Regions from separate parts of the Fictibacillus sp. b24 genome, predicted to be linked through region 2. Evidence: predicted binding sites of a transcription regulator. Region 2 holds the regulator's gene; the other holds the start of a gene.
What was found. The regulator LexA, encoded in region 2, represses DNA repair genes until DNA is damaged. The targets are predictions, from matches to a motif close to CGAACATATGTTCG.
Positions count from the first base shown of each region.

Region 1: the regulator LexA is predicted to act here: its motif matches at 11,393-11,406, upstream of addB (helicase-exonuclease AddAB subunit AddB).

Region 1 is NZ_JAUCES010000005.1:2,465,829-2,478,463, reverse strand. It holds gene QUF49_RS12765 (response regulator) at 1-385, shown strand, start outside; gene QUF49_RS12760 (GNAT family N-acetyltransferase) at 514-1,341, shown strand; gene QUF49_RS12755 (hypothetical protein) at 1,416-1,649, shown strand; gene QUF49_RS12750 (MDR family MFS transporter) at 1,762-3,378, opposite strand; gene QUF49_RS12745 (MarR family winged helix-turn-helix transcriptional regulator) at 3,450-3,887, opposite strand; gene QUF49_RS12740 (hypothetical protein) at 4,316-4,444, shown strand; gene QUF49_RS12735 (N-acetylmuramoyl-L-alanine amidase) at 4,487-5,143, shown strand; gene QUF49_RS12730 (DUF2243 domain-containing protein) at 5,140-5,502, opposite strand; gene QUF49_RS12725 (STAS domain-containing protein) at 5,636-6,466, shown strand; gene QUF49_RS12720 (hypothetical protein) at 6,789-7,148, shown strand; gene QUF49_RS12715 (serine/threonine protein kinase) at 7,245-7,892, shown strand; cyclic di-GMP riboswitch class I at 7,971-8,060, shown strand; gene QUF49_RS12710 (GGDEF domain-containing protein) at 8,380-9,324, shown strand; gene QUF49_RS12705 (GGDEF domain-containing protein) at 9,415-10,488, shown strand; gene QUF49_RS12700 (hypothetical protein) at 10,979-11,134, shown strand; gene addB (helicase-exonuclease AddAB subunit AddB) at 11,425-12,635, shown strand, end outside.
Region 2 is NZ_JAUCES010000005.1:2,027,910-2,040,544, reverse strand. It holds gene QUF49_RS10510 (acetyltransferase) at 1-562, opposite strand, end outside; gene QUF49_RS10505 (glycosyltransferase family 4 protein) at 636-1,763, opposite strand; gene QUF49_RS10500 (hypothetical protein) at 1,760-2,959, opposite strand; gene QUF49_RS10495 (oligosaccharide flippase family protein) at 3,066-4,517, opposite strand; gene QUF49_RS10490 (YveK family protein) at 4,544-5,179, opposite strand; gene QUF49_RS10485 (sugar transferase) at 5,235-5,858, opposite strand; gene QUF49_RS10480 (hypothetical protein) at 5,870-6,199, opposite strand; gene QUF49_RS10475 (hypothetical protein) at 6,430-6,909, shown strand; gene QUF49_RS10470 (vanadium-dependent haloperoxidase) at 7,432-8,985, opposite strand; gene QUF49_RS10465 (YuzF family protein) at 9,560-9,808, opposite strand; gene lexA (transcriptional repressor LexA) at 9,944-10,558, opposite strand; gene yneA (cell division suppressor protein YneA) at 10,718-10,984, shown strand; gene QUF49_RS10450 (YneB family resolvase-like protein) at 11,005-11,649, shown strand; gene QUF49_RS10445 (DUF896 domain-containing protein) at 11,711-11,950, shown strand; gene QUF49_RS10440 (HesB/YadR/YfhF family protein) at 12,056-12,340, shown strand; gene tkt (transketolase) at 12,513-12,635, shown strand, end outside.

The sequences.
Region 1 (12,635 bases), 440 kb from region 2:
GCATGACGAATATTTACTATCTGCATTAAAAGCCGGTGCAGATGGCTACTTGTTAAAAGATGCACCATCCGAACATGTGGTAGATGCCATACATGCGGTTTATAGAGGGGAATCAATGATTACCCCAAGAATGACAAAGAAACTAGTAAACATCCACCTTCAGCAGACGCAAATAAAACAAGATGAAACGAACCTGACTGAACGTGAGCAGGAAGTGTTGATCGGGTTAGTTGAAGGTTTGAGCAATAAAGAAATTGCAGATAAACTCTTTATCAGTGATAAGACAGTAAAAATTCATGTAAGTAAAATATTTAAGAAGCTTGAAGTGAAAAGCCGCTCACAAGCTGTCATCTATGCCGTACAAAACCAGCTCGTACCGATGTAAACCAGTCTATATGGCTGGTTTTTTTGTTGTGCCAAAATGAAATAATTAATACTCATTAAACTGAAAAAATGTTGCATTTTTCCATTTTACAGCTAAAATATATACAACATAAGGGAGGAGAAGTGCAGATGATTATTAAGACTGATCAAACTTGGCATGAAAAAGTAATGGACTATTTAAGTGCAGAACCTGCTTTGAATTTATTTATTATTGCAGACATTGAAAACTTTGGATATGAAACAGAATTTCAGGAAATCTGGGCTGATGTGGGTGAAGACGGCGCAATAACAGGTATTCTTCTCCGTTACATGGGTAACTATCTGCCTTATGCAAAAGGAACGATAAATGCCGAAGCATTCTCAGAGATTATCAATAAAGATCACAATTATGAAATGCTTTCCGGCAAAAAGGAAATAACCGAACAGTTTCGACCATATGTAGCTTTTGAGCGAACGAAAGAAACCTATTTTGCTGAACTAAGAGATGCTCAATTCTTAAACAAAAGCAGTTCTCGAGAAAATATTAGGCAAGCTGAACTATCAGATGTTGATAGCATTATGGACTTAAGGCACCTGATAAAAGAGTTTGATATTCGGCCTACAGCTAAACAAAGCTTGGAACAAGCATTAACTACTAAAACAGGCCGTACGTATTTTATCAAGGATATTGATAAGATGGTTTCTTGTGCATCTTCAACCGCTGAAAATTCTTTATCAGCTATGATTGTAGGTGTTTGTTCACATCCAGATAAAAGAAATCAAGGTCTTGCATCTCTATGCATGGAAGCACTGTGTCAGGACATCCTGGCTGAGGGGAAAGCGGTTTGTCTTTTTTACGATAATCCGAAAGCAGGATCCATCTATAAGCGGTTAGGATTTAAAGATATCGGCTTTTGGAGCATGAACTATCCTGTGCGCCATGTATCTGCAGAACAGCAAACAACGCTTGTGAAATAAAAAGTCTGTGTTTTCTAAGAGGTGGTTGAACTGCGAGGGTTAATATGCTCGCCAGGGAAGATTTATGCTCGTTCATGAAAATTTGTGCTCGTTCAGCGGCATTTATGCTCGCTGAACGAGCGATTCCCAAGATTTACGAGCGATTCCCAAGATTTACGAGCGATTCCCAAGATTTACGAGCGATTCCCAAGATTTACGAGCGATTCCCAAGATTTACGAGCGATTCCCAAGATTTACGAGCGATTCCCAAGATTTACGAGCGATTCCCAAGATTTACGAGCGATTCCCAAGATTTACGAGCGACCTGAAACGCAACCAACCACGCCCAAAACCAATAAAAATTACAAAATGGCTAACAAAAAAGACGGCTGGGAAACGAATCAATCATTCGCCCCTGCCGTCTTTTGCTTTATGCTTTAACTACCCCAGCTTTCGCTCAGCTGCTTGTTCATTCGATTCGGTTTTCTCTTCATTAGACGTTCGTAGCGGAATTTCTTTTAAGAAAAAGAAGGTGAGCAAGAACGCTGATCCAATCACGATAGCGCCAGTTAAGAAAACGCCGTTTAATGCATAGCTTAGTGACTCACGCAATATTCCTAAGACTTGTTTAATAAGGCCGAGTGACTCAGGTGGCAACGCGCTAAACTTTTCTAGTACCGCACCTTGATTTAACAGAACCTGTGGATTTGCCAGCTCTTTTATCTGCTCACCCATCTGAGGTGTAATGTTAGGTGTAGATACCATTAGTTTTTGAGATTCTTTGTTAAAATGGTCAGCTAGTGAATTGTTCATAACACTTCCCATGATCGAAACACCAATTGTACCGCCTAATTGTCTGAATAGCTGTACGGATGAAGTTGCAACACCTAAGTATTTATGTTCGATCGCATTTTGTACAGTCAGTGTAAAGATAGGGAAAGCGATACCTAGTCCTGAACCAACTAAGATCATGTTAAGGATGGCTGTTGTATTTGTCGTCTCGGTATCCATAAAATGCATGCTCGTCATACCGCTTACCATAATGAACAGCCCAAGCATCGCAAGTTTTTTGTACTTTCCAGTCTTCGTTACAATCTGTCCGCTTATCGTACTTCCAGCAACCATGGCAAGCGTAAGAGGCATCATCACAAATCCGGATTTTGTTGCAGATGTACCCATTACGCCTTGAATGAAGAAAGGCATATACATAATCGATCCAAACATACCTGCTCCTAAAAAGAAGCCGATAATGTTAGAAACTGTAAACACTTTATTCTTAAACATATCAAGAGGAAGAACAGGGCTAGAGACTCGTTTTTCTGTACGGATAAACAAGAAGAAAGCCACAATGGTTACTGAAAATAATCCGATGATCTCAGGGGATATCCAGTCGTATTGATTGCCTGCCCAAGTAAAAGAAAGCAGAAGGGGGACCATCGTAAGTGTTAATAGAAGAGACCCTGTGTAATCAATGGACTCTTTTTCTTTTCTTTGTACAGACGGAAATAAAAAATAGATAGCTGCAAAAGCAACTAGACCGAACGGAAGGAAAATCCAGAACACCCAATGCCAATGAAAGTGATCAACAATATATCCTCCTAATGTGGGCCCGAACACACTCGCTAATCCGAACACGCTGCTCATGATTCCTTGCCATTTGCCTCGTTCGCGAGGAGGGAACAGGTCACCAACAGCTGTAAAAGCGGTTGACATGATCATTCCGCCGCCAAGCCCTTGTATACCTCGATATGCAATAAGCTCAAGAATGCTTCTAGATACTCCACATAACAGCGATCCAATTGTAAAAACACCAATTCCTAAAAGGATAAAAGGCTTTCTGCCATATATGTCAGACAGTTTTCCGACGAGGATGGCCGTAATGCTGGAAGTGAGCATGAAAATTGTAAATACCCAGCTGTAGTATTCAATTCCGCCAAGATCAGCAATGATTTTAGGCAAGGACGTTCCAACAATTGTTTGGTTTAAAGCAGCAAACAGCATAGCCGCCATGATGGAAAGCATAATAATGACTTTCCGTCGCATTTCTAGATGTTCCATTTATATTCCTCCTATTCATGTGATAAATAGTTAATAAAGTGAAGTAATTTCAAAAAGCAAAACTGCTTTAATTAATCCAGCAGTTTTGTTGAAGAAGCTATCATGCGTTTCATGTCTTCATCAGTCAGGTTAGCAAACTTTTTTTCTAAATACTTATTTTTAATTTCATCCATTTTTTTAGCGATTTCTTTACCGTCTTCTGTAATTTCCAGATATACGATTCTGCGGTCTGAATCTGAACGAACACGCTGAATATAGTTTTTTACAACAAGGCGGTCTGTAACTGCGGTAATATGGCTTGACGATACCTTTAATTCATTGGCAATTTCAGATGCCATTAAAGGACTCTGGTTATATAGAGTCTGCAGTACAGCAAATTCGTTGCTTGGAATATAATCCGAATACACTTCGTTCAGACCTTTTCGTAACGTACGGAAAAGTCTTCGTAAACTCATTTCAAGTTCGCGTTCTAATTCATTTCTTCCTTGGGATTGCCCTCTATTCTCCATTTTAACACCCTTGCTTTTTGTTTCTTCTATTAGTATATGATAATTTATATTTAATAAGAAAGAAAGTAAAAGGTTTGAGGGGAAGTTTATGATGAAGAATTCAACGTTGTTTTTTGTGCTTTTAGGATTTGGTTTCTTAATCGGAGCTGCATATTGGGTTTGGGCGATCACAACGCAATCACCACCTGGAGGAATGTAAAAAGTTGTTTTATCTTACGCTGTGCTTTTGAAAGTGGTGGGTTTCCGCTCTAGGTGACTTCTCTTCATGGGGCGGGTGAGCCTCGTACGGTAGGACTTTCGCCACCTTGCGCATTTTACAACTTTTCAATGGTGAAAGCTACAGATGTAAAAGTCTTTTGGAAACGCTCTTTTCTAAAAGATTGTTGCTTTCAAATGTTATCTTCTATGATTGTTGATTGAAGTGTAAGATGCGAGACTCCTGCGGGACAGGCGGGCAGGTGAGACACTTAAAAGTGAAACGAACGAATGTGGCTCACCGCCCAGTGGAAAATAACCAAAAAATAACGAGCCGCTTATGGCTCTTTTTTTGTGTTTAAAAACATTTATAAAGTAGGTGTAAAATTTCTGGAGGTGTAAAGATGAAAGAAAAATACAAAATTACTAATCAATTTATTAAAAATGAATGGAAGCAGCGTCCAGGCGGGAATCGCATTCCTAAATATGCTGTAGCTCATGATACAGGTAACGCTGGTTCAACAGCTCGGCAAAACTATAACTATTTCAATAGCAAGCACTTAGAAGCATCTGCCCATGTTTTCATTGATGATAAACAAATTCTTGTAATCATTCCGTTGAATGAAAAAGCATGGCACGTACGTTCTGATGTCTCTGATGCAAACGAATGGGGAATAGGGGTCGAACTTTGCTACGGTGGTGCTATTCAATTTCAAGAAGCATACAAACGGTATGTTTGGTTTTTTGCTTATTTATGCGAAATGTATCAATGGGACCCAGATCGTCATATTAAAGGCCACTTTCAACTGGACCCAAAACGGCGAACAGATCCGTTGAATTGTTTTCATCAATATAGTAAGACGTTTCCTTTCTTTATTGAGGATATAAAATATGAACAAAAGAAACGAACCGTCAATACAGAAGCATTTAATGAGACCATAACATCATCTGGAAAGCTTTTTAAAGTGCAGATCGGGGCATTCTCTTCTCGGGAAAACGCAGAAAAGCTTGCATTGAAAGCGAAAGCAGCGGGGTTTGCTGTTCATATTGATTACATTTAAACCACTATTTTCTCTTTTTTCCACGTATAGTACACAAGTGCGATTCCGATCAAAACAAACAGAGGTTCAAGAAGATTTGCTTCAGGACCGCTGGTAATACGATGTAATTGAAACACCCAGTGAAACAAGATGTTATCTACCGTTAAAAACAAGCCGATCGCAGCTAAAAATCCATGAAAAAATGATGTGCTGTAGCGTTTGAAGATATACAACAGAATCAGAAATAAAATGAAAACTCCTAAAAATACTGCTCCAATTCGTTCGCCTGCTGTCACAGCTTTAAGCTCCCAGGCAAAAGCTCTAATTGACCAGTGAGACATAACAAATAGACCGAATAAAAAGCCGAACCAAATCTTCATAGTAGCTCCTTCCTAAACTATCAACAATTTACGACATGTTTTTTGTGAAAATAGGTTTTATATCCATTTAATAATGGTATATAAGTAGGAGGTATGCAATAATTTTTTGTTTATATAGGGGGATATAGATAAAATGGAGCGCCAATTGAAAGAATTGGGGAAAAAGATCATTGAAAGTAAATATGATCTGGCGAAGAAGATTGATGAGGTTCGAGTACAGCATGGTGAAAATCCGCCCGTTCTAACAGATTTTGTGAAAGAACTTCGTGGAGAATTATTCACATATTTTGGAGAAGCACTATATGAAGATTTTAAAACCAGCGAAGAACGGTTTATCAAGTGGGGAAGGAAGAATGGCGAACTTGCGGTTGAGTATGAAGTGCCTTTAGATACCGCACTAAACAGTACGAGATTTTATCGGATCGTGCTGTGGGACTTTATCCGAAACGAGATTAACAATGAAAAGTTTTCAGCCGATACTGTTTTAAAAGCAGCGTCAATCATTGATCCGTTTTTAGATGAAACCGTTCATGCTTTTAGTGTAGCTTATGTAGAAAACAATAACAGAGTACTCGGATTGGCCCGAGAAGCCATTGAAGAACTCTCTGTTCCAGTAGTTAGACTGACGAGATCCGTCGCTGTTCTTCCTCTTGTTGGAACGATTGATACTCACCGATCTAAGTTAATTATGGAAACATCACTTCAGAAATGTATGGAACTAGAAGTTGAGCATCTGTTTATCGATCTGTCTGGAGTACCAGTCATCGATACGATGGTAGCTCATAACTTATTTAAAGTGATTAATTCACTTAAGCTCCTCGGTGTAAAAGTTACGTTAAGCGGTATGCGGCCTGAATTAGCGCAGACGGTAGTATCATTGGGGATCAGTTTCGAAGGGTTTTCCATTGCGGGTAACTTGTATCAAGAGCTAGAGGCAATGGGAATCGGTCTTCAAACCAAATAAAAATCTAAAATACCTATCTTTTATTAGATAGGTATTTTTTTCTTGTATAAAAAGAACGTTTGTTCGCATATAATAAATAAAAAAGGAGGTTGCTTCATGACTAGCATGTTTTTAAGATGCATCCAGGAAAGGACTGCGGTGGAGATGATTTACCTTTCGCGAAAAGGGAATATTTCTCACCGAATGATCATTCCATACTCACTTCACGGAGACATAATTAAGGGCTACTGTTCAGTTAGAAAAGAAATCCGAACTTTTCACATAAGAAATATATTATCTGTACAATTTCGTTTTTCGCCTTCTTAAGATTGGAGGAATTGTCGTGCAATACGGAAGCGAAGAAGAGCGTTCGCTCATTGAGAAATTTGTGATGTATCCGATTTTACTCACAGTGTTTAATCGGGACCTGCAAATTATTAACGGCTCTCCATTAAAGTTGAGGCAGCCATATGTCGCATTAATCGAACAGATTATGAATCAAATTAGTAAAGATCTATATGATGTTAGAGTTGAACTCCGAAAAAGAAGAATAAAGGTGATGGATGGCAGGCGTGAAGCAGATATTACTGAATACGAGATCTTCATTAGAGGGTACCGTGAAATTATGCGATTCCCGAACGTTCATTTGAAGAACAAAGCCGAAACGCTTATGCTCTCCTACCTTCATGTAACAGCGGAATAAGCCAGAACACATTCAGGTTTCCTTTTTCATGCCAACTGTATACAATGAATGCAGAAACATATGATGATAGTAGACCATTAGAAATTGAGGATCCGAATGGAACATTTTATTCAGCTTGCCAGACAATTGAACAGTGAAATCATGATTGAGAGCCAAAGTCCGTTTGATCCGGTATGTCCGGTAAATACACCACATCCTTGGCAGATGCTAGGCTGCGGTAATTACGCGGCTGTTTTTTTACATCCAGAATATCCCGATTATGTCGTGAAAATTTATGGCAGGGACGAACACGGTCTGCTGGATGAGAAGAAAGTATACGAACGTTTAGGCGATCATCCCGGGTTTTCTGTTTGTTATTACACGGAAAGTAGGTTCTTGATTTTAAAACGAATCCAAGGTATTACGCTTTATGACTGTGTGCATAAAGGAATTAAAATACCTGAACATGTGATTTTTGATATTGATCAAGCCTTAAGTTATGCAACGGAAAAGGGATTGCAGCCTAGCGATGTACATGGGAAGAATGTGATGATTTCGGGTAATAGAGGAATTATTGTGGATGTATCTGATTTTTATAAAAAGGAAGATTGCCGCAAATGGAAAGACTTGCGTAAAGCGTATTTTAAGTTTTACAAAAAGACACTTTACCATTTCCCTGTAAAAATTCCTTATTTTGTTTTAAATGTTGTACGGGTAGGGTATAGGTACTATAGGATGTTAAAAATTTCTAAAGACTACAAATAATAGGATGAAATACCCATATAAAACACTGGCTAAAATTACCTATATAGTATATAATATCTATAAATCAATAGAAACCTTTGTTATTAAGGGCAAACCAGTTGAAAAGCTGGGACGCAAAGCTATGGGCCTAAAGTATGGTGAGACATGCAATGGCAGCCGGTTGCCAAAGGGAAGCGGACTAATGTTTCGATAGCTGTTGGATCTGGGAGGTATATTCTTAAGAGATGTGTATTTATTGTAAATACATGACCACTTAGGAACAAAACTGACAAAGAGATTCAATGTCTATCAACATTGTATTAATGCTTGAGAGGCAAGAAGGTCGAGGAAGTGAAGTTCAGAGGAGCGGAATGTATACGAATACATGAGCACCGGATGAACAAAACTGACAAAGAGATTCGATGCCTATCAACTTTAATTAAAGCCATTCCCTTTTTGGGTAATGGCTTTTTGTATGTAATTTTTCAGGATTTGAGGGGTTGCAGAAATGGAAAACTTCCAACTAGACTTGCGCACACTCAAAAGAAACTTGTTTTCAAAATTTATGGAGTCTATTCCAACCATGATACATACTCACAAAGAGCATCTCGGACAATATGATGACTTTCATACGTTTCTGAACGGTTTTGTTGAGCAATACGAAAAAATATTAGTGAAGTTTTTACGGGGTATCGTTCATGCGGTTTTTTTGCCGGAAAAACGTTTTGAATTATTTTTAAAACAAGCTGAACAAAAGGCTTTTCGGTCTGGTATTCATTTTTTAAGACATCAGCGTATTCCGCATCAGACACTTGCTTGCTTTACTAATAGCGTCAGTGAATCTGTTCTGCAGCAAGTAAAAAAAGAAGCAAAAAATGAATCGCATGTTGTTCAACTTTTCATGTTGGACAGATGGAACCGTATATCACATCGGTCAGTTACTGGATTCTTAAGCGGTTTTTCAGCAGAGCAATTTAAAGATTTGAAAGAAATAAGTATTCGTGACCCGTTGACCAACCTTTATAACCGTCGCTACTTCTATGACTGTTTGGAAAAAGAGCTAAAGAAAGCGCACAAACTTAAACTGCCGTTAACACTCGTTATGTTTGATATTAATAACTTTAAACTGATAAACGATGAGTATGGGCATCTTGCTGGAGATGAGATCCTTCAACAGATCGCTGAGCTTTCAAAACGCTTAAAATTGTTTTCCGGATTTAGATTTGGAGGAGATGAATTTGTATTTCTTCTACCGGGAATTTCAGAAGCGGAAGCGTATATCCTTGTTGAAAAGATAGAGAGTCAATTGATGAGTTGGAACAATTCTATTTCACTCGCTTACGGTGCAATAGAACTTCTTGCAGATGCATGTGAAAACATTGATTATTATCTTCAACTGGCTGACGAACGAATGTATACGAACAAACGAGAAGTGAAAACGTGCGAAACGTAAGAAAAATATGATGAAAATTGATTTATGTAAAATACAGGAACCGTGTGCTATAATTTCCTAATATAGCATAGCGTGAAGGAAGATGACTACATGAGAGAATGGTTTGTAATAACGGAACACCGGTCTGAAAACATATCTTCTTTATTGCGGTGGTTCTTTTTAGTTCTTTGCATCCCTATATTTTACTATCCTCCTATTTCAAATGTATTGAACTATGAAACAGATACGTTTCCATTGCTATTGGCGATCGGAATACTATATATGACCTCAACGCAAATCGTATTACATAAATGCCATGAAAAATCCGTGTACTACCGATTTTTTACAAGGGGTGGCATTGTTTTTGACTATATAGCTTATGCTTGGCTCATGCAGCTGTCTGGAGGAGCAGAAAGTCCGTTTGTTTCAGTCGGTTATTTAATTGTCATTCATGCAGCTCTTTATTGGAGATTGAAGGGAGCTTTCCTTTTAGGAGCAGCAATTTTTAGTACCCTGATGTTCTTTTTTATAACAGACAGTGGCTATCAGGACACTATGGCTTCCTTTGAATTTTTTATGAAGAGTTGTTTCTTGTGGCTGATTGCATTATATGGCGGTATCATCGCATCTAAAGAAAGACAGCACTATCTTGAGAAAAACATGTATCAGCTTCAATCCGAACAAGACTATTTAACAGGGTTGCTTAACCACAGAAAGTTTCAAGAAGATGTATTAGAAAAAACAAAACAAAATAAGCCTTTCACTCTTGTCCTTTGTGACATTGACCGATTCAAAAATTTTAACGATCAGCATGGCCACTTGATTGGAGATGAAGTGCTAAAGCTCGTGGGAGCAACCTTTAAACGGTATATCTCTATTAAAGACGGTGAAGCTTATCGGTATGGCGGTGAAGAATTTGCGTGGATTTTGCATACAGCTAGCCAACATGAAGTGAAAAAGATGATTGAATCCATCAATAGTCACTTAAAGCGATTTCCTTATACCATCGGAAACGAACCGTTACCAGTAACATTGAGTTATGGTATAGCTATTTATAAAACGGGTGAAAAGCCTGCCGAAATGATCCAAAGAGCCGATATGCTTTTATATGAAGCAAAGTCATCAGGAAGAAACACGTTAAAACTGGATACCATCAAAATGGAGGAAAATCAGCTAATGATGTAGCGGTTTTCCTTTTTTATTTTGGCTCATTTTAAAGGGTTAGTACTATGAAATAAAGCCAAGAAGCAGTTGATTTCCGTTTCAGGTGCTCGCTTTCCGCGGGGCAGGCGGTGAGCCACATTCGTATGTTTCACATTAAGTGTCTCACCTGCCTACCTGTCCCGCAGGAGTCTCGCACCTTCCACTACAATCAACTTTTCAACGAAGCAACAATCGTTTAGAAAAGGCTAGAAAGTAATTATTCGCATGTACCTCAGAGTGTTCATATTAAAGAATTCATTGTTACTTTTGAAAGTTGATCTCCGTTTCAGGTGCTCGCTTTCCGCGAAGCAGAGGGTGAGCCACATTCGTATGTTTTCACTCTCGAGTGTCTGACCTGTCTAGTTGCAGTGGCTTACCCCTCCAGGTCAAAAGTTAAATGGTCCGTCATGAGCAAAGTGCGCTTTGCTAGCCCATCCACCTTTTGCTCATCATCACTTAAAACTTTATATGTATGATTTTGCTGGATGGCCCGCTTGTCGGCGCTGAACTTTTTGAACTGTCTGTTTGTCCCGTAGAAGTCGGCAATATTAAGCTACAACCAACTTATGAACTTCCAACTAGCAACAATCCTAAAATATTGTTGCTTAAGACATCACTGACAAGTTGATTGTAGTGTAAGACGCGAGACTCCTGGGGGATCAGTGTGACAGGTGAGACACCTAAGGGCGCATAGCGCCGAGGTGGCTCACCGCGCACCTCCCGGAAAGCGAGCGTCTGAAACGGAGATCAACCACTTCCAGAGCAACTATGTAGTCACACAAAAACATTTCTTTTAAGAAAGCTATCCTTTAAATACCAGCTGTAAGTACTCGTTTTTGAGGATAGGAGCCTTTGCCGTCCTACTAGATTATGAGATAATAGAAACAGAATATATGTACGGAACAGGGGATGAACAAAATGAGTTTGCAATATATCTTGGGACGATCCGGCAGCGGAAAGTCCCACTCTGTCTTTATGGAGATTCAAAGAAAACTTAAAGAGAATCCATCCGGAAATCCAATCATCTATCTAGTTCCAGATCAGATGACCTTTCAATCAGAATACAAGCTTGCATCCACCCATGGATTATCTGGTATGATGCGTGCGCAAGTGTTTAGTTTTTCGAGACTTGCTTGGCGTGTTCTTGGTGAGACCGGGGGCATGACAAGAATGCATATCACCTCAACAGGCATAAGAATGATGCTTCGGAAAATTATTGAACACAAAAGAGAAGAACTGAAAATATTTAAAAAAGCATCAGAACAAAGCGGATTTTACGAACTGCTTGAGCTCATGACAACAGAGCTGAAACGTTATTGTGTGAGTTCAGAAGACCTTACGTGGAACGCGGAAACGCTCACTGCCTTAGGTCAAAAAGAGAATAACAAGAAGGTGCTTCAAGACAAACTTTCAGATCTCAGCATCATCTCAGGTGCACTTGAACAAGCACTCGCTGGCAAATATCTTGATTCTGAAGATTATTTAAGACTGCTTCAAGAGAAGCTGCCTTATGCTGAGAGTATTAAGAATAGCGAGATTTACATAGATGGATTCCATTCTTTTACACCTCAAGAGCTCGAAGTTGTGGCAGGTTTAATGGCACATGCAAAAAAAGTCACGATTGCACTTACAACAGATGAAACCATTCAACTAGATACAGATCCGCATGAACTAGACACATTTCACATGACAAAAAAGACGATTGGAGTTCTCACTGAGCAAGCGAAAGAACTAAATGTGGAATTGGAAGAACCGATCTTCCTTCGCGAAAATCCTAAATTCTCTTCTCGGGCGATTGCTCACATTGAAGAGCAATATGACAGGAGACCTGCTGTTCAATCATCGGACTTTGATGGGATTCATGTTGCAGCTGCTGTAAATGTAAGATCAGAAGTGGAGGGTGCAGCAAGAAAGATTGTGGAGCTTGTAAGGGATCATGGATATAGATACCGTGATGTAGCCGTTACAGTCCGAAACGCTGGAAGCTATCAGACACTTATTGAGACTGTTTTTTCAGACTATGGAATTCCTGTTTTCCTGGATCAAAAAAAGTCCATGCTTCATCATCCGCTCATTGAACTCATTCGTTCCTCTTTAGATGTTGTTTTAAAGAATTGGCGGTATGAAGC
Region 2 (12,635 bases):
CACCTGCACCAATGATTGAATGGGGGCCGATCGTTCGTTCATGGATTACGTTTGCACCTAGGGCGACTGCACTGCAAAAGGACACCACTACTGATCCACCAAGCGTACAACCTGGCCCTATGCTCACAAAGTCTTCTAATATACAGTCATGGTCTACGTTTGCTCCCGTATTAACAATACAATGGTTACCGATTATCGTATCGTTTGTGATGGTCGTTCCGGCCATCACAACCGTTCCGCTGCCGATCTTTGTGCTTGGACTGATATCAGAAGAAGGGTGAATCAGGGGAGGGAATTGGAACTCGGGTACTTCCCTAGAAATTCTTTCAACAAATTGTTTGCGAATCCAGTTGTCCCCTATGGCCACAAAGCCGAATGGGATTTTTTTCAATAATGTTCGATCCAATTTATTAGATAAAATCTGATAGCCTCTGATCCTTTTTGTGACCTTTAATCGCTCATCCACTACGCCTGCAATATCGTAATGACCGCATTGTTCAATCATGTCGATGATGACCTTAGCCTGTGATCCTCCTCCAAAAATTAGAATACGCTGTTTCATATTTCACCTGCTTTTAATCGGCTTTATCTAAACAATCATATGCGTGTGGGATAAGAATATGAAGCCGCGTTTTTCATTCGTATATTTTCAGCTCTTTATAAATCTTGTCTAACTCATCCATTACATGTTCTAGGGAGAAATGATTTTGTATTCGTTTTAATCCTTGTTCACCAAATTCATTAATATTGTCATTCTCGAGTAAATCGCGGCATCTCTCAGCCACAACCAAAGGAGATTTTATAGGAACGAGATACCCAGTTATCCCATCTAGCAGCAAATCCCGGTTACCTCGGATATCAGTTGCCACTACGGGTAATTCCATGCACATCATTTCCATTACCGACCGAGGAAGACCCTCTCTCAAAGATAGTAATATCCCTATATCACTTATCTCGAGCAGGAGGGGAATATCCTTTCTGAAGCCAAGACACTTTACATGTTCGGTCAATTTTTCTTTATGAATGACATCCTGAATGTCTTGCATAAGCTCCCCAGTTCCGATAAGGAGAAGAAGTACGTCTGGATGAGTCTTTCGCAGTTCAAGTATGGAAAGTACTGAATCTATCTGTCGCTTATTTGCATTGAACTCTGCAATGTGGACTAGAATCGTACGGTCTTCTCCAATACCGAGCGATTGCCTGAACTGCTGCTTTTGATCCGTTGTCAGTTGACCTTTTGAATAATGGGATAGATCTACACCTACACCGGGAACGTATCGGATCAAGTGTCTTGGAACAAGTTCATTTGCCGCTACCAGGTCTTCAGTATTCGTTACGATAATCAGCGATGTTTTAAAACCAGCTATCTTTTCTGCACATCTGTAGATGAAATTGGTCAACCAATTTCCGTTTTCATTGAAATGAAAACCGTGAGACATATAAATTGTAGTTTGTCTCCTTGTTGAAGCCATTCTGGATAAAAAGCTTGAGATGGGAGTATGTGCATGAAGGATATCATAGTGTTTCATGCATTTTCTTAATTGGAGGAAGGCTCGAATATTGTCAAAATGCCAAGGCTTTCGACTGAATGGAATAAAGTGTACCGTCACCCCAAGCTCTTCAAGATCCTTCATGTCATCTGAGGTGGCATTTGTTGCAACACCAACATCAAAACCGCGTTCTAGAAAGAACTTCAAATGAGGGATGAGAAAAGATTGAATTGTCAGTCCTATGGTTGATGTAAATAGGATTTTTTTTCTCACTTATTCTCATCCTTTCTTGACTTTCGACCAGCAGATTTTGCGTAGACTAGGGGAAGAAGCAGGGTCAAGGCAGCTAAACGGTAACGGTAAATAGAGCCAAGGTTAGGCAGGCTGAAAGAAACGGCGATGAAAACAGAGAAGGCGTAAATAAGCAGAAAGAGGCCTGTTTTATTGCCTAGGAACCATGATTTGTTTTTCCACATATAGACATATATAAAATACCAGCCGATCATCTCAAAGGCGGTTAAAAAGTAAATCATCTGTCCAAAGTTGAACCATTGCCATGGAAAGGGAGCTAGAATAGAAAAGGGAAGCTGTGCGATCCATTTTACTTCTGCTGGCACTGTGGTGAGAAAATGAATGGCTGATCCACCTTTAAGTGCAATATCATTCGTATGTTCTACCCCTTCTGTAGTCGTTGAATCTTCAAGCCGGTCGCGAATAACTTCCCCACTTGCAGCCGCTCCGAAGAAACCTATACAACATAGAATCAGAATCATATTTCTTAAGAATGAAGTTTTTCCCTTTAAAAATTGATAACCGATGATAGTAAGCATAGGAAGCGCTATCGCCAACAAAAATTGGGGCCTCATGTAACTAACTAAAATGATGCCGCAGAAGCCTAGAAAGATATCAATCCTATTAAATTTTCGTTGACTTATTCCTAGGATGAGAAAGGCAGCAAGGACCATGCCCAAATTCAAAAAAGAGTCTTTGAGTAATGACACAGACCAATAAATGGCGCTTGGGAATACGGACCATAGTAGAGATGCGATCACACCTGCTTTTACTCCGTTGATTCGTCGACCTAGTTCAAACAATAAAGGTACAACTAGAACGGAGGCACCTAGATTAAATAATTGAGGGATGATCATATCAACACCGAGAGTTTTATAAAGGAAAGCAACGAAATGTGCATAAGGCAGGTTGCCTTCTAGCGCCTGTATCCATGAAGCCGATCGGATTGCCTCGAGTGCTTCCCGATGATAGGCGTATGCATCCACATCACCTGGAAAGAAACCATCCAACCCAAGTTGATAAGAGTGCAGCTTCAAGTATAGAAAAATAATGATTCTGACGGATAGGGCCAAAACAAAAATTTGGATAACGATTGGGGGGTGCTTGAATAGAATCGAAATGAATGTCGAAAGCGTGAGAGTTAGTAGTACGATAAGGAAGTAGATGTTCATAGACATATTGTTAAAAGAGACAAGTAATCCGATGGTAGAAGAAAGAAATAGAATTCCAATCATCCAAGAAAAGACTTGTATTTTGGGGAGTGTGGTGTACACAGGCATCACCTTACTTTCCGTTCAATTTAGCCATTATCGATTGAAAGGTAGCAGTTGGCAGATTGAATAAAAATGGTAGGAATCTCGAAGCTACGAACAAGAAAAAGCTGTAAAGCAAGACATAACATGAAATCAAGAGTAAAACGTGTCCCTCAATGTGAGAAAGGAAGAATAGAGTTACGACCATGAAGAGGAAGGGAAGTATAATAGTCCCCGCCTGTTTAAAAAAAATTTTAGTAGATAGACTCATGTCTCTGAAACATAGCCACATCAACAGAAGCGGGTAAACCATATACGAGATGGAGGTAGCTAAGGCGATCCCTTCAATGTATAACCCCTGAAGCACAAAGCCTATATTTAGAAGGATGTTTACGATTACTACGATAATCAATAATTTTAACTGTAGCCATTGTTTATTAACGACATTCAAGTAATGTGAAAAAAGAGCAGCCCATAATAAGAAAAACAACCCCATTGTAACGATCTGGGCCGAACGGGTACCTTCATCATACTGAGGCATGTAGTTATTAATAAAAGAAGGAAGTCCTAAATAGATGACACCAAGAGTGAAAGGACTATAGTAAGATAAGTAGACAGTAGGATTCAAAATTAATTTCTTTAATGCCTTTTTGCTTTTAACCTTTCCGTAGGTGTAGCTAATCTTAGGATAGGCAACCTGATGAAGGACTTTAGGAAGCACCATTATTCCTTGATAGACAAACGCTGTAATTCCGTAAAAACCAACGGCAGTCGAATCAAAGAAATATAATATTATTAATCGATCGAGTGTTGTAAACACACTGAGAAAAATTGTAACCATGGTAATCGGGAAACCGATACTCATCATTTTTATTAACAATTTTTTGTCTAGTGTAAATGTTAACCTGAATTTGAGTCGGAATCGCGCATACGTAATGGCCAGAATATTTCCTAATACGACTCCTATAAACAATCCAAGCAATCCTAAGTACACTGAGAAAACGGTCATTAGAATATATTGGACACAACCAATGATGAACTGAATCATAGCGACGCCTTTGAATTCCTGCATAGTTAAAAAAATTGCATTGTGGTAAAGGGTCATATTTTGAATAGGGATTAACAGGAGCGCAATCACCGCAAATATTTTTGTTGCCAGTGGCATGTACATAAATAAAACTATAACCACGGCCACTATAGATAACACGCCAGACAAAGCCATCCAGGAAAAGACGACGTTCCGTATATGGGCTACTTGTTCATGTTTTTTTTGGCCCGTAAGGAGTGGTATGTCACGGTTGAAGCTGTCTAGAATACCTAAATGCATAACATATCCATAGGTCAAGACCAGCGAGAAAACTAGCCACATTCCATATTCTTCAGGACCGAGAATGTTACGTAGCCAGATCCCAGATAAGAAAGCGATTAACGCTGAAAGAGCTGAAGTCAAAAAGAGTACGTAACTGTCTTTAATGAGATACATAAGCGTTCTCCTTCAATGTCCAATCGCTAAACAGAAGTTCTAATACGTTTGACGTTGTGTATAAGGAGCGTGATCCATACAGAAACGATGAGAGAAGTGATAAAAGTAATTCCCATAATTAAGATCGGATTAGGTTTCACAGGATCTTGGGATACAGTCGCATCGCTCAACAATTTCACGTTGGATTGGCTCAGATTCATGAGCGAATCGATATTGTGATTGAATGCCTTAGCTAGGGCATCTGCAATTTGCTTACCTATTTGTGGGTCTTCGTGATAAACAATAATACTGAATACTTGAGAATCGTTTTTTGTGACTATCTTCACATCTTCTTTTTTGATAATGATGTTTTTATTATTGGCAGTATTCAGTTCGGATTGGGCGTATTTCAGAATGAGAGGGCTAAGGACGATATCCTGATAGGTAGGTACTAGCTTTATCGATTCGTCAATGGTGGTATTTAATCCAATGTTCTCTTCTTCCGAGTTTTTCTCAGTTCCACTGATCAGAACGTCCACTTTAGCTTCATAGATAGGTGTGAGGGCATAATAAGAAACTAAAGCACTGACTAAAACAGAAATTAAAGTAAATAGAACGATGATCCAACCTCTTTCCCAAATAACGGCTAAGAAACCCCATAAACTTAATGAACCTTTATTCATAGATTCTCTCCCTTTCTGAAAATAAGTAACTTAACTAAATCACGCTGTAAATTCTTCATTCGAAGGGGTGTTTTTTGGGATCCTTACACTTTTTATGCCCCTTAAACTGATCTCGCGTGACATGGCCGGGATGGTTGATTCCTTTTGACTTTAATGCTATCGGGATGGTTTTTATAAGAATCTTTATATCGAGCCAAAGAGATTGGTTATGGACATACCACAGGTCTAAAGCAAAGGTTTGATCCCAAGAGTTTTGGTTTCGTCCGTTCACTTGGGCCCATCCCGTCAATCCTGGTTTAACATTATGCCTTTTACGCTGGTTCGTTGTGTACAAAGGAAGATATTCCAACAATAATGGTCTAGGACCTACAAGACTCATGTCGCCCTTCAAAACGTTATACAACTGAGGGATTTCATCAATGCTGAACTTCCGAAGCCATTTTCCATAAGGAGTGAGCCGTTCCTTGTCTGGGAGAAGTTCTCCGTCAACTCCTGTGATCGATTTCATGGTCCTGAGTTTATAAAGGAGGAATGGCTTTTCATAAAGTCCCGGACGCCACTGTGTATATAGAACAGGGGGACCAAGCTTTAAACGAACACCAATCGATGCCAGTAGAAGCAAAGGTCCGAGAATCACGAGAAGTATAAAAGATCCTATAACATCCATTAAACGTTTCAGCTGCTGGTTGTTCATTTCGATGATTTCCTGTTTACATCTCTTATAGGCATAAAAGGTTCAGCAACTTCCACACCGATAAGATTCCCCCAGGAGGCAGCGGTGTAGGGACGTAAATCGAATTGATAATGGGAGATCGCCTTCTGCTTTTTTTTCAGTTGATTCGTGATTTCGAGATTGACGTTTGGAATAAACCGGTTCTGTGCCTGCGTTTCCCATTCTGTGGAAGAGCCTTCAATGACTACGAACACGTAGATATCTTTTGCTTCTAAGTGGTTGATATTGGCACCGCCTACTCCTAAAACTTCATCATCTAGATGAGATGCAAATACCGATGCTTTCATCGAATAACCTCCATCCTATATGGGTTCATTTCGCAGATGAACAAATATGACCCCAGATTAGAAAACAGACACCTAAACTACTCCGGAACGCGACTTCCATATGCTCCTTTTAGCAAATTGAGCATATGTCACCACCTACACCTTTTGTATATGACCCGATAGATAAAGTGTGAATGAATAGTTACACGCAACAAGTTCTTTGTTCATATATCATAGCGAGGAGGGATTGCATGAACATCATTCGGTGGATAAGCGTCATTGTATTAGCAGTCATCTTATGTCTGGTCATTTGGAAAGGAGCTAGTGAGAATCAAAGACTTTCGGAAAGTCTGGACATTAATAACATAACACCTGGTTCTCTTGCAGATCGGGTGACATATCCTTTACAATTAACCGATTCTGAGTGGGAAAACTTGACGGAATCGTATCAGTACTTTCATGAGCAAGGCATTTTGGTTGAAGATACATGGATAAAGAGATCTGATAACAAACAATTGTCTTTGACAGATGTCCTTGTCAGTCATCAGGAGATACAAAAGGGATTGCAAAAGTATATTCAGGAATTGCAAGAGAAGAACCTCAAACATACTGATCAAATCCACTCGTTGCGTATTGATCTTACTGAACTGCAGGAAAGGATCGGGATGAAGAATCAGTCCAAGGAAGCTGAAACTAAAGCTGAAACTAAAGCTGATGGTAAAGGGGAATAAACCCAAGACAACTTAGCCTTAAAAGCAATAAGACAAAGGACTGAAGCGCCCATTGGCCATCTGGTGCGTTTGTGGAAGAATAATAGGAATAATTTTTTACATTTCACATCTATTATTAATCTAAATTACCTCTATTTTTATTGGAACAAATTCAGACCAAAATCGGGCCAAATTAATAAAATAGATCTTTAAATTGAAATGGCAATAATATCAGCTTTTTTAAAAGGATAAAAAAGACGGGATATGTTCCGTACACAAGTTCACCCTTAGGAACGCGAACAGTATGTGAGAATGTATTAAAACGTGTAAACCCCTGATACCATTAGTGTCAGGGGTTTTTCTGTTTTGGTCCATATCGTAATATTAGTATCAATTTGTCTCTGCCAAAATGTGACCAAAAAATATTATATTTATATACTCTTCTGTTGTAATTTGAATGCTGATATGTCCTAAAAAATGCTTAACATATCTCTTCATATCAGCGACAGATTCATCGTTTATTCCAATTGGCAACTATTTAACCTATTTGATTGTGATCGGAGTTCCGTCAAACTTAGTGAATGAGAAACCACAAAATTTCTCATTATAGGTCTCCCTGTAGTCCTTAAGAATACTTATTGCGACGGCTTCACCAAGTTTCATCCCCTCAATCCCATCAGAACGCCAATGAACGCCGGCTGTATCACGGCCGAGGGAGATATTGGCGGCAAGTTTATTCAATTCTCCGCCTATTGTCAAAGGTTCTCCTGAATAAGGAAGCAATGAGAGGCCATCCGAACTGGCGGCGACTGGTTTTGGAATCTCAAACGATTCTCTAAAGAATGCCTTGAGAATAGTGGCTCCAGCCCCAGCGATGGCTGCGTGGCCAGCTGGATAAGCCGAATGGATTGGGCAGCCTTCAGGATAGGCCATAGGAAGCAGGTAGCTGCGGAACTTTTTAAATACCTTACAAATTACCTTGGAATTGAGAAGTTCTGAGTTTATCGGGTAGCATTGTGTACCTATCATATGGTTGTGGACGCGTCCTCCGAACTCCTCGGGACGTAATCTACGGTGGACAAGGACTTTTTGGAACCAGGCTGCCTCAAGTGCGGCCCGCCCCACTTTTGTAACTAAATCAAGAATATGTGGGGCCCCGAAGGTAATAAAACCACCTTGGGTTACAGATTTATGGTAGGGGTTGGATTCATCTAATGCTCCTATGCCGTAACTCAACAGAACTAAACAAGCGGAAAGCGGACCCTGGAAGGAAAAGTCCTGATGAACATATTCACCTAAGTCCCTTCCATTGCGGATATAGCGGGGTTTAGGGTCGAATAAAGGTGCCGCTGGAGTTGAGCCGTTCTGGATATCCAACCATTTTTCATATGAGGTCATATGATCAGATCCTGTCACAGTTGTACGATATCGTTGAACGATTGTTGTAGCACCATAGGGGATGTCTTTCAATAGAAATTGGGAGATATATGGACCTGTTAATTCACCAGGTGTGTCTCCGCGGAATAGTGTACCAGTTGTGACTTTGCTGTTTGCTTTCGGTCCGCGAAAATCAGAAAATGAGGATAAATCTGAAGCAGCTTCCAAGGTGAGTGGATTGGTGCCGTACTCAAGAAAAGGCACATCGCGGGTCAGCGCTTGCCAATATAGTTCAGCCATTTCACCAGCCTCCCAAGCACTGTTAAAGGAAGGAGGTACAGCGATACCTAAGTTGTGGCAATCAGTTCCCGCAAGATCAAATGCGTAAGCGGCTTGAGGATTTGCAAGCTTGACGTCACCGCCGAGAGGAATGGATTCAAAATGGCGTTTCTTACCTGTCTTTAAGGCCTTGATAAGTTGGCTATATGCCTGGAGGTCGACCTCACCAAGGGAATTATGTGGCAACCCCTTAGAAAAGCTGCCAATTTTAGTTGGATACAATTGTTCGTCACCATTACATGGATGTTTAGTGAGAGGAAGTTTCATTTGGGAAGCCGCTGCCTCAAGACGAACTTGAAATGCTTTCTTATTGCGCTCCGTTGTATTTAAAGGACCGATTAAACAGTTTTTTTTATTATCAGACCTGTCGTTTTTTGTCATCTAATCACCTATTTATTTTATTTTATTTTGATACTAGGAATAAATCCTACTTTCTTCGATGTTAATATCTTTTTTTAATCTATTCTTTAGCCCCCTAATCTCTTACATCAATTGTTTCATTATATTCATTTTTTTTATATGAGAATAGGTTGTTCACCAATGCGATTTACCCAAATTACTCTTGTTAGACCGTGTACCTTAAGCAGGCGGAAGAAAAAGCCTATTCATATTTCGTGAAGGAAATCGGAAGAGAATGAAGGAAAATGAAAATATACTTAAATTGATTTTTTTTATAAAAAAACAAGCCGTTCATTTGTATTTACAGCTTGTCTAATCGCAAATATTCAAACTTAATGAATACTTCTATATACGCTTCACTTTAAAGGTGATCTTATTTGTTTAGATTTGTATTTTAATCCAATTTTCAACAATGGAATAATTTTTATCAAGTCAATAATCTTAGATATTTTTGATCCTATTGATTTTCAATTGAAAAGTGATTAATGAAATAACCCCTGACATATTTGTTGTCAGGGGATTATTGTTTATGCATTATAAGTATGAAAATGTTCCATTAAATTGGCATAATCGAAACGATTTGCTGGATACGAACAAAAAAAGTGGAGTCGTTACCAGCACTTAAAGCAATGTGATCGGGTTGTACTTCGACTAGTACACCTCTTATCGTATCTTTAGTTGTTTCTACAACTAGATCTTTACCTACTACGGATCGCAGGCGATTCACAACGAAGGGATCTACTAATGTCATATATTGAGTGTTACCATTTTGGTTTCTTGATTGTTCATAAGGATTATAGTACATGATTCATTCCTCCTATATGGGTATCCGTACACCTTATTCATACAGATGGCGAGTGGTGAGAGGAACTAACGATGATGCCATAAAAAAAGAGAAGCAGCTTAACATGAAGCTGCTTCTCTTTATGTTTAATTTTAATTAGTGAATACTTCTATATACTCCGATTACTTTACCTAGTATCGTACAGCTTTGCAGTATAATCGGCTCCATCGAGGAATTCTCTGGCTGCAGACGAATGTGATTACTTTCTTTAAAGAACCGTTTTACCGTTGCTTCGTCTTCATCAGTCATAGCTACGATGATATCTCCGTTATTGGCAGTAGGCTGTTGTTTTACAACAACTAAGTCCTTATTAAAAATACCTGCTTCAATCATACTGTCTCCGACTACAGACAGCATAAACACATTCTCGTCACCTACAACATGTTCAGGCAATGGAAAATATTCTTCTACGTTCTCGATCGCACTTATTGGAAGCCCCGCTGTTACTTTACCGATTACAGGGATAGAGACTGAACGAACGGAAGGAATATTGTCTTCAAGGCCTAATACTTCAATCGCTCTAGGTTTTGTTGGATCTCTGCGAATAAGCCCTTTTTTTTCAAGTCTAGCTAAATGTCCGTGAACTGTAGAGCTTGAAGCAAGACCTACCGCTTCCCCAATTTCTCGAACGGAAGGGGGATATCCTTTTTGTGAAACTTCCTCTTTTATGAAAGCCAGGATATCCAATTGTCGTCTGGATAACTTAGTCATTTTAAGCACCTCACCGAATTTTTTATCTATAAAAAGTATAGCATGGGGAATAAAGAGATACAAACATAAGTTCGAAAAATTAGTTGACACCGAACAAACGTTCCAGTTATTATAATATCATAAGATGCGAACAAACGTTTGTCGGAAGGGGATATCACAATGAAACAAGGGACAATGCATGTTATTGTATTTTTAGGGTTGTTAGGTGGTATATTTTTTACGTTATCAAATCTTGCATCACAAGAAGCTCAATATATTGAAGTAACCATACAAGAGGGAGATTCACTTTGGAGTCTTTCCGAAGAATATAACGCCAAACACCATTATTCCAACTGGGAGTTTATACAATGGGTCGAAAAGAAGAACAGCGTAAATGCGTCAGCTGTATTTCCAGGGCAGAAAGTAATCATACCAGTAAATAAATAGACAAAGCGGGTTTTGGGCAAATGAAAGCTATTATATACTGTAGAGTAAGTACTGAAAAAGAAGAACAACTCACATCTATTGAAAGACAGGAAGCTGAATTAAAAAAGTTAGCAAAACAATTTGGTTTTGAAGTAATAGCATGTTTTAGTGAGAGGGCAAGCGGATATTCGCTTGATCGCGAAGAATTATTAAACGTGCTTGATTTGGCAAGAGACGGTGAAATTAACTGCCTCCTCATTCAAGATGATACTCGGCTAGGAAGAGGAAAGGCAAAGATGGCTATTCTCCATCAGTTAATGAAATACAATATTAAAGTTTATACACTGTCCAATAACGGAGAATACACGTTGACTGAAGCAGATGAAATGGTGCTGGAGATCGTCTCCACTGTGGAAGAGTATCAACGTAAGCTTCACAATATGAAAATAAGGCGCGGCATGAGAAAAGCGGTTAAAGATGGTTATAAACCGCAGAGGAATTTAAGTAACAACACAAGTGGCGGGCGAGACAAAAAAGAAGTGCCAATTTCTGAAATTGTTCGCTTAAAGAACATGAAACTGACTTTTCATGACATAGCATTAACGCTAAAAGGATTAGGTTTCAATGTATCAAAAGCCACCGTACATAGAAGATACAAAGAACACATGGAAAATACAGATAACTAGAAATTCCTTTCATACTGCTGTAGGATAGAATGAAGAATGCTGCAAAAGGAGTTTTTAAATCATGTTATCAAAAGATAAAATGCAAAGAATAAATGAACTGTCTAGAAAGTCAAAACAAACGGAATTGACATCAGCAGAAAAAGCAGAACAAAAAAAGTTAAGAGAAGAGTATTTACAAGTCTTCCGCAAGTCTTTCGTTCAAGATCTGCACGGTATGACTTTTGTAGACCCTAACGGTGATGATGTAACACCTGAAAAATTAAAAAGAAGTAAAGATAATAAAAAGAACCTTAAACAATAATATAGAATGCCTATTTACTTAACTGTAAATAGGCATTTTTTTCTGTTGCAATCTATACATATTAGTATATACTGTTATATAACAACTTTGAAAGGGGAGAATATTTTGACTTTTTCAATTACAAGTGCAGCTGCTAATCTTTATAAGGATATTAAATTAGATGCTAAAGAGGGTTTGAGACTCTTTGTGAAATATGCAGGAAGTGGAGACTCAGGAGGTTTTTCACTCGGTGTGACACCTGCAGTTCCTGAAGAAAACGATTATATCCAAGAAGTTGATGGCCTTCGTTTTTTTGTTCGATCTGAAGAAAAATGGTTTGTTGAAAATATGGAACTTGATTACGATGAGCAAACGGATTACTTTTCTTGTCATATCCCAGGAATCGCATAAAACTTGAAACCGTCTGTACTACAACAACAAGAATGTTGGAAAGTATCAGGCGGTTTTTGTATGTTTTCATAGGGGAATGGTAAAATAACAATAGCTTATAAAGTGTTTATCTTGTCTAAATGGACATGAACGTTTATTATGAAAGTCAAAACTGTTTAGTACATATGAAGGGATGATTTTTTTGTCACGTAATATTGATGAATTAGCAATTAATACGATAAGAACACTATCTATTGATAGTATTGAAAAGGCTAACTCAGGACATCCAGGTATGCCTATGGGTGCTGCTCCAATG